4 regions of the Ruegeria sp. HU-ET01832 genome follow, and region 1 is predicted to be linked to each of the others. Evidence: riboswitches for the same ligand, from Rfam matches in the RefSeq annotation. Region 1 holds a riboswitch; each other region holds the start of a gene.

Region 1 (2,196 bases):
CTGTCGGATTCGGGTTCCGACGCAGCCTAGAGACCCCCGCCGCCCGCGTCCACCGCCGCCTTGGGGGAAATTCGGTTTGCAGGTCAGTTTGCACAGCATAGAAGCTATGTGAAAAGGAGGCCGGGGATGGAGCCATTTGCAATTCACGTGGTCGAGGTCGGGGCCGGTCATGTCGCGCTGTCGCCGCTGCCGGGGCGCGCGGGGGAGTATGCGCGGGATTTGGATATCATTCGCCGCTGGCGGCCCGATCTTGTGATTTCGATGACCACAAGCTCCGAGATGGAGCAGGCCGGGGCGGGAAAACTGGGAGATGACCTGCACGCCGAGGGCATAACCTGGACGCACCTGCCGATTGAAGATTTTGGCGCGCCGTCGCCGGACACCGAGGCCGCTTGGCCCCGGATCAGCCAGTCTGCCGCGCAAATTCTGGCGCGTGGAGGGCGGGTGCTGGTGCATTGCCGGGGCGGGTGCGGGCGGTCGGGCATGATCGCCCTGCGGCTTATGGTCGAACAGGGCATCGCCTCCGACGCGGCGTTGCGCCGCCTGCGCGCCGTGCGGCCCTGTGCGGTTGAAACCGACGGACAGATGCGTTGGGCAACCTGCGCGCCGGACTGAGTTACAGCGCCAGATGCTGCTGGGGCTGTGCTGGTTGCGCCGGGGCCAGCTCTGACACTTCAAGCATGGCACAGGGCGGCACTGGTAACTGGCCGGCCGGACGGGCCGCAGCAACGGGGCCGAACAGCATATCCGCATAACCATCCAACGCGTCGAGCGAGGCGTCCGTGCTGGTGCCGCAGAAGATGCGAATTTGATCTTTCTGGGCGCGGAATCGGGCGATGCAGCCCTGTGGGCAATGGCCCAGCTCTCCGCTGCCGTCCAATGCGAATTCTTCCGACGTGGCAGGCACCGCGGATTCCATCGCTTGCACAATAGCCCGTGCCATCTGCGCTAAAGCCGGGCAGGTCTTGCCGGTTTTCTGACATAGGGTTGCACTGAATTGATGCGTTTTTGTCTTCCAGATCATAATGCGCCCTCCGCGCGGGGAACGGGGCATGGATCAGGTGTGACAGCGCGCTGACAATCCCGCCCGGACACCCCGCCCGAGTTACAGTTTTGCTTTGATGGCAGGTCTCCTGACTTGCGGGTCATCGCGTTGCCGACCTTCCCAGCCTTGCGGGCCAGTGGTATTTCGGCATTGCTCACCGCTTACAGTTGCGGGGGCAGTCGCGGCATTGGATCGTTCCGGCATGACCGGGCAGAACCGCACCGTGTTCCCTTTTCATCTTGTCCCGACACGGGACAAGAACCATCACGCCATCGCTAGCGGTTGAGCGGGCTTTGAGTCAAGCGGGCGCGCGCGCAAAGTGGACGTGTGGTCATCTTGATGCGCCCTTGACTCAGCCCGGCCAAAGAAGTGGGGATAAGGGGTGAACCGAACAGTTCAGATCAGGTGAGCAACGCTATGCTGGATGATACACCCCCCGTCCTGACCGAGGATTTTCGGTTTTCTGCCGGTTCGGCAATGCTGTCGGCACGCCTGTACCGGCCCGTGACCGATCCCAAAGTCGCCGTGGTTATACATGGTGCGACCGGTGTCCCGAGGGATTACTATCAGCATTTCGCGCATTGGCTGGCAGCGGATCAGGGGATCGCCTGCCTGACCTACGACTATCGTGACTTTGGCCACTCACTGACCGGACTACTGCAGGAATCGCGAGTAAAGATGGCGGATTGGGCGCTGACCGACATGCCCGCCGCCAGAGCGGAAATGCGCCAGCGTTACCCACACGCAGAACACTGGAGCATAGGGCACTCGGTCGGAGGGATGCTGGGGCCAATACAACCTGATATCGACCATATAGATCGCATGATCTGTGTGTGTTCGGGGCTGGTGACAATCAGTGATCACCCTTGGCCTTATCGCGCGCTGGCGTCCTTGTTCTGGTATGGACATGTTCCGCTGGCAGTAAAAACCGTTGGATACCTGCCAGGAAAGGCAGTGGGATTTGGGGCCGACCTGCCTGCACCGGTTTACTGGCAGTGGCGTAAGTGGTGCACGGCGCCCCAAAACTATCTGCCTGAAATCGGAAAAACGCTACCAGCCGCAACCTGGGCAGAGAAAGGCAAACCGGTCGATCTGTTCACTTTCGAGGACGACCAGATGGTTCCGCCCGAAGCCGTTTGGCGGTTGGCAGA
Region 2 (2,196 bases), on a different contig from region 1:
TGAACTTCAGATTATCAACAAAGGGAAATTAATATTCATAGGGGGAATATTTTCGGCTATCTATTTCCCCCGCATTCAAAAATCACGGAGAGCAACCCCGCAAAACCTCAGCAGCGGGTTATCAATCGCCGAATCGTGACTAACGCGTCTGCGGATATGAGATGATCGACAGGTAACGGGCTGGCAGTTTGCGCAGCACCTCGGGTCCATGCGGTGCGTCCGCATCAAAGAACAACGTATCACCCGGCTCCAGCAGATAGATTTGATCGCCGTGTCTGTAATCGACTTCGCCTTCAAGCATGTAGAGCATTTCAATCCCGTCATGCTGGAACGTCGGGAAAGTGTCGGACTCTTCCGTCAGCGTGATCAGATAGGGTTCGACCACAACACCGCTGGCATTAGACCCCATATGACCCAAAAGGCTGTATTGATGGCCTGCGCGTGTCCCGGCCCTCTCGGTTTCAATGCCTTCCCCTGCTTTGGTGTGGGTTGCGTTTCGGGTTTCTTCGTATCTGCGGAAAAATGCAGTAATCGGTGTGCTTAGGGCATTGGCCAACGATTGCAGCGTCGTCAATGAAGGCGATGTGTATCCGTTTTCGATTTTTGACAGCATACTGATGGATAACCCGGTCAGCCTCGACAATTCCGCAATTGTTACACCCTGCTGCAACCTCAACGCGCGGATTTCCCGACCGATCGCCGTTTCGAGATTCTTTTCACCGGGGTCCCTGACCTTGTGGGGATCCTGAGAAAACTGAGGTTTGGACCTATCGTTTGATGCTTTCACCAACCTATCCTTAACGTCTTTCGCTTCGTCGTTATCGCCTGCAATTTTCCTGAAAGGAAACATATTTTCAAAACTACATTCCTGCGCAACCTCCGGTGATTTGTGTTGACCGGCGATCTGATCTCGGGCAGTGACGCATTTGATGGTTCCCTGGGGCATGCTCCTGCGGTGAAAAGGGAATACGGTGAGGTTTAAGTGCCAAGTCCGTAACTGCCCCCGCAACTGTAGGCGGTGAGCGAAGCCAATATCCCACTGACATGAATAATGTCGGGAAGGGTGGCCAAGCCTCGACTCGCAAGTCAGGAGACCTGCCATCGCAACCGAAACCAACCCGGGGCGGGGCGTCCTGGAAGGAGGCTTGATGGTACCTCTTACGCCTTTATGCGCGACCGCGTTTCAGTACGGCCCCAGCGGCCGTGGAACAGGCGCTTGATGGTCGAGACCACTGATCATTTCGTTCTGATCTGCGCGACCTGTCAGGGTCTGGAGGCAGCGCAGCACATTGCGGATGCCTTGTGCCCTGAATTGCCTGCGGGTTTCGCAGTGCGCACAGTAGATTGTATGGCTGGATGCGATCACCCGGTCACTGTCGGATTTCAGGCCCTGGGAAAAGCCCAATACCTGTTTGGTGATATCGGCAGCGAGCAGGAGCTGAATGCTCTTGCCCAATTCGCCGCGCAATACCTGGGCAGCGCAACTGGTTGGACAAAGGCCACAGACAGGCCTGCGCCTCTGATAACTAAGACATTGGCGCGCATGCCGGCGTTGGCTGTTCGAGAAGCTCGATGATGAGCAGACCCTTCCTGCAGGCGCGTGGTGTAGCCTACTATTCTTTTCACGGTGACGTTCTGTTGCAGGACATCTCGTTCGATCTGGAAGAGGGGTCGGTTCTGGCCATTGCCGGTCCGAATGGCGCTGGCAAAACCACTCTGCTGAACTTACTATGTGGCGCTGAAGCTCTGTCTGAAGGCGACGTTCTGGTGCAAGAGCAGAGCTTGAAAACATTGTCAGCGACGGAGCGCGCCCGAAAAATTGCCGTCGTTAGTCAGCAGGAATATCCCGATGGGCGGTTGCATCTGCGTGACTATGTGGCACTTGGGCAAATTCCAATTCGCTCGGACCGCTCCTCTGAAGATCACGCAAACGACTTGACGCGAATTCTGGACCTGACCGGCCTTATGGAGCTTGCCGACAAGCGCATGGCAGTGTTGTCGGGTGGCGAACGTCAGCGCGCCCATATCGCGCGTGCGCTGGCGCAGAACCCTACTCTTCTGTTTTTGGACGAACCGACGAACCATTTGGATCCCGACGCCAAAGGGCGGATGCTGTCGCTGGTCGCTGGACTGGGGATAACCGTCATAATGATTGTCCATGACATTGTCATGATCCCCGAATTCGCCACCCATGTC
Region 3 (2,196 bases), on a different contig from region 1:
GAGATGGACTGTGATGTGCAGGATCGCCATGGTCATGGCCGTCGAAAGTGACGCCATTTGCAGCCGCAATTACAAATCCTGCACCACTGCCAAAAACTATGCCGATTGCAAACAGGGCAAGTGAGCGTGCCATTTTATGTTCCTTGATGGTAGTAGAAACACGCCGAGCTGGTCTCGGCGTGTTTATAGGCGTGTTGGTCAGGCCGCAGCTTCGGCACGCTGGCTTTCATGTCGCCAGAAGTATCCGGCGAATGCCCCGACCAAAACCCAGGCTACCAGTCCGATGCCAAAGGCGCGTGCGGCAAACAGCGCGCCGATCTCAGTCGGAACGGGGCCGGTGAACACGTCCGGCTCGGGCGCGCCGATCAGATGTGGGGCCAACAGCAGGGCGGCTGCGATCACATAGCTGATCAGGGTGCCGCCAAAAGCAATCAGCCACATGGCAACACCTGCTGCGGCGACGGTCGCAAACCACCAGATTTGACGCGCAGCGACATCGGCTGCTGCCACGCCGGGCACTTCTGGCGCGAGCGAGAATCCGGGTGCGAGGTGTACGGCAATGAACCCCGCAAGCCCCCACAAAACGCCGGTGCGCCCGTCAATCTTGTGGCCGTTGCCCTCAGCCACGGACATCAGCGCAATCATCATCAGCGCATAACCTGTATAGATAAGCATCGTGAAAATGACGCTCAGCGCATCGCGGAACAGGTCCGAGAACATTCCCGGCAGCTCGGGGTGAGCACTTACGACGTCACCGCCGAAATGGACCAATTCGCCTGATTCATACAGTTCCGCGTGCAGCAACACAGGTTGCACAAAGACCAACTGCAGCAAGGCGGCAATCAGCCCCGCTGCAGCACCAGCGAACAACGCGCTGGTCAGGATACGGCTAAACATGGGTTTAGTGGCAGGGGAAGCCGGTCGCGTGGCGCACATCGTGGGCTGCGTCATGCAGGGCCGCGGCCTGAACGTGGCCGGTCAGCGTGATGACGCCAAGGCCCAGAACCACAGCGAACATAACCGGCAGGATACCAACGCGTGAGGTCGATGCGGTTGTTGCTTGAGTTGCCATTTTTAGTTCTCCTTTACCGTCGCACCCGACGGTTGGTGTTTTCATTCGTGCCTGGCAGGTCTCCTGGCTCGCGGGTCGATGCCTCTGTTCGCCTTCCCCCTGAAACTCAGGAGTGGCTGGTTGAACAGGGCTCACCGCTTACAGTCGCGGGGGCGGCTGTGGATTCGATCGCGCGCGGTCTCACCACATTCCCTCTTAGCTTGCCGGTATTGCCGACAGGACCAGACAGGTTCATTTAGCCGTTACATCTGCTGTCGCGCAATCGCCATTTGCGACGTTTTAGGTCAGATCACGCGCTTTTTGAGAAGATAAATATCCATGATCCACCCATGATCAGCGCGCGCAGTCGCTCGGGTGTCCAGAATCGACTGTGCAACATCGATCAGAGTGCCGTTGATCAAGATTTCTTCAGTCATGCCCACATAAGCCCCCCACCAGATGTCATAATCTGCCATCTGAAGATGTTGGAACGAGCACTCACCATCCAACATGACCGCCACGTTTGATGCACCGTCCGGCCACCCTTCGTCGCGAATCCGCCGCCCCGTGGTCACGATGTAGGGGGCACCCAGATCGTTGATCGGAATCGCGTGGGCCGCCGTCAACGCCTGTAGCGCTGTGATGCCAGGGATCACCCGCGTCGTCGGTTGAGGGTCCAACCGCGCCGCGATTCGCAGTGAGCTGTCGTATAGCGACGGATCGCCCCAGATCAGCAGCGCCACGTGCTGTGCGCCGGGATGGGCGGTAATCGCCTCGCGCCAGCGCAGCGCAATCGCGTCGTGCCATTCGTCCACCCCGCGCAGATACCCGTCTTCCGAGCGGCGCTTGGGGATGTCGAAATAGGCGATCTGCGGCGGTGTGTCGGTCACCTGCGCGATGATCTTTTCGCGCAGTCCGGCCAGATCGGCTTTGTTCTCGCCCTTGCGGGGGATCAGGATCAGGTCCGCCGAGCGGATCGCCTGCGCGCCCTGAAAGGTCACGTGGTCAGGGTTCCCGGTGCCAATGCCGATCAAGGTCAGGTCAAACATCGTCAAACTCTGCCAGCGGGCCATAAAGGATCAGCGCCGGGGCGGTGCCTATCTCGTCCGCCAGTTTTTCGGACAGCACGCCTACAGTACTGCGAT
Region 4 (2,196 bases), on a different contig from region 1:
GTCATCCTCAGCGGCAGCCTCAAGACCCAGCACGACGCGCACGTCCACAACGCCTTCGGCCACTTCGACGACCGGCAGAGGGCGCGGGGCCTCTGCGGCGATGATCTCTTTGGCTTTGGCGACACCTTCGGGGCCGGCCAGATCAGGCTTGGTCAGCAGGATGATGTCGGCGCAGGAGATCTGATCCTCGAACACCTCGGACAGAGGCGTTTCATGGTCGATGGAATCGTCGGCCATGCGCTGGGCATCCACTGCCTCGACATTCGGCGCGAACCGGCCGGCGGCGACCGCCTCGGCATCGGCCAGCGCGATCACGCCGTCCACGGTGATTTTCGACCGAATATCGGGCCAGTCGAACGCTTTCAGCAGCGGTTTCGGCAGCGCCAAACCAGATGTTTCGATCAGGATATGCTCGGGGCGCGGCTCCAGCGCCATCAGCGCCTCGATCGTGGGGATGAAATCATCGGCCACGGTGCAGCAAATGCAGCCGTTTGCCAGTTCCATGATGTTCTCTGCCGGGCAATCGGGGATGGCGCAGGATTTCAGGATATCGCCGTCCACGCCGACATCGCCAAACTCGTTGACCACAACGGCCAGACGCTTGCCCTGCGGGTTCTGCATCAGGTGTCGCACCAGCGTGGTCTTGCCCGAACCCAGAAAGCCGGTGATCACAGTAACGGGGAGTTTGTCCAAAGTGGACATGTCAGGCTCCAATCGGGGGAATGCGCGAGGCGCAGTTTTTGCGGAAATGTTCGGGGCGCTCGCGCCATTTGACCAGACCGTCTTCGGTGGCCAGATACTTGGTGGCACCGTCTACGATCACGTCGACATGATCGACTTCGTTCAGGTTCTCATAAACAAAGGTCCAGCGTTCCGGCCCGCCGCGCAGCACGATGGAACAGCCCTGATCGCAATTCGACAGGCATTCAACGGCCTTCAGCGCCACGCCCTCGGGCAGTTCAGCCTGTTCCAACGCCTTGTGCAGCAACGTGCCGGGGCGTTGGGCGTCATCTTCAATGGGTAGGCCGCGGCGGCAGGTGGTGCAAACCAGCAGCTCGACCGGAGCGGTTTCGGTCATGTCTCTCATCCCCCTAAATCCTCATCGTGGGGGACGGGGTTTCATGCGGGTCGTGCGTGACCCGGCACCGGAACACCCCGTCCGGTTTCAATCGCGGGTGCTGGCAGGTCTCCCGGCTTGCGGATTTCAGGGCGGTTGCCCTGTCGGATGACCCGCCTTCCCGGCCTTGCTGGCCAGTGGCTTGGGCACCCTCTCCGGTCACGGTCGCGGGGGCGGCTGCGTTTGACGGATGACCCGCTGACGCATTCCCTTTTCATCCATCTGCAGATGGACACCAACGGATCGGACATGCGGCACCGGGCAGGCCCTTGTCAAGCGAGTCGCAAACATCTTTCGCACCTCGGGTTAAAAGCGACCTGACAGCGTCGCTGGGCGGCATGACTTTGGGTGGGGCGGCATGCTGCCATGAACAAAACGGCGCCAAAAAGGGAGGTGTATCGCATGAAGGTGGGCTTTATCGGCTTGGGCAATGTGGGCGGCAAACTGTCAGGGTCTTTGCTGCGCAACGGGATCGAACTGACGGTACATGATTTGAACTCTGACCTCGTCGACGGTTTCGTGTCACAGGGGGCCAAGGCCGCCGAAAGCCCGGCCCAGCTGATGCGCGATTGCGACGCGGTTATTACCTGCCTGCCATCACCTGCCGCTTCGGACGCGGTGATGCAGGAGATGCTGCCTGAGGTCAGCCCCGGCAAAATCTGGATGGAGATGTCCACCACTGATGAAGCCGAAGTCAAGCGATTGGGCGCCCAGGTGATCGAACGTGGCGGCGCAGCGGTAGACTGTCCTGTGTCGGGTGGCTGTCATCGCGCCGCGACGGGCAATATCTCGATCTTCGCGGGCTGCGACCGGGCCACGTTCGAGCGCATACTGCCCTTTCTGACCACCATGGGCCGACGGGTTCTGCATACCGGTGACCTCGGGACTGCTTCGGTGTTGAAAGTGCTGACCAATTACCTCGCCACCGCCAACCTGATCACCTGCGCAGAAGCACTTGTGACCGCCAAAGCCGCCGGGATGGATCTGAACACCACATATGAGGCAATCAAGATCTCGTCTGGGACATCCTTCGTGCATGAAACCGAAAGCCAAGTCATTCTGAACGGCTCGCGGGACAT

What was found. Region 1 has a riboswitch for cobalamin ahead of ABWV79_RS19065 (hypothetical protein). Riboswitches for the same ligand answer to the same signal wherever they lie in the genome.
Region 2: it holds a riboswitch for cobalamin, as region 1 does, so the genes downstream of both, ABWV79_RS11230 (DUF1636 family protein) here and ABWV79_RS19065 (hypothetical protein) in region 1, are expected to answer to the same signal.
Region 3: it holds a riboswitch for cobalamin, as region 1 does, so the genes downstream of both, ABWV79_RS03590 (CbtB domain-containing protein) here and ABWV79_RS19065 (hypothetical protein) in region 1, are expected to answer to the same signal.
Region 4: it holds a riboswitch for cobalamin, as region 1 does, so the genes downstream of both, ABWV79_RS03520 (DUF1636 family protein) here and ABWV79_RS19065 (hypothetical protein) in region 1, are expected to answer to the same signal.

The regions. Positions count from the first base shown of each region.
Region 1 is NZ_BAABWL010000007.1:48,926-51,121, reverse strand. Features, by position in the region: gene ABWV79_RS19070 (protein-tyrosine phosphatase family protein) at 127-615, shown strand; gene ABWV79_RS19065 (hypothetical protein) at 617-1,024, opposite strand; cobalamin riboswitch at 1,107-1,326, opposite strand; gene ABWV79_RS19060 (alpha/beta hydrolase family protein) at 1,463-2,196, shown strand, end outside.
Region 2 is NZ_BAABWL010000003.1:275,286-277,481, reverse strand. Features, by position in the region: gene ABWV79_RS11235 (helix-turn-helix domain-containing protein) at 140-787, opposite strand; cobalamin riboswitch at 914-1,117, shown strand; gene ABWV79_RS11230 (DUF1636 family protein) at 1,220-1,576, shown strand; gene ABWV79_RS11225 (ABC transporter ATP-binding protein) at 1,576-2,196, shown strand, end outside.
Region 3 is NZ_BAABWL010000001.1:712,128-714,323, reverse strand. Features, by position in the region: gene ABWV79_RS03600 (hypothetical protein) at 1-133, opposite strand, end outside; gene ABWV79_RS03595 (CbtA family protein) at 199-897, opposite strand; gene ABWV79_RS03590 (CbtB domain-containing protein) at 902-1,072, opposite strand; cobalamin riboswitch at 1,109-1,313, opposite strand; gene cobF (precorrin-6A synthase (deacetylating)) at 1,357-2,100, opposite strand; gene cobA (uroporphyrinogen-III C-methyltransferase) at 2,093-2,196, opposite strand, start outside.
Region 4 is NZ_BAABWL010000001.1:698,045-700,240, reverse strand. Features, by position in the region: gene cobW (cobalamin biosynthesis protein CobW) at 1-702, opposite strand, end outside; gene ABWV79_RS03520 (DUF1636 family protein) at 704-1,078, opposite strand; cobalamin riboswitch at 1,164-1,372, opposite strand; gene ABWV79_RS03515 (NAD(P)-dependent oxidoreductase) at 1,484-2,196, shown strand, end outside.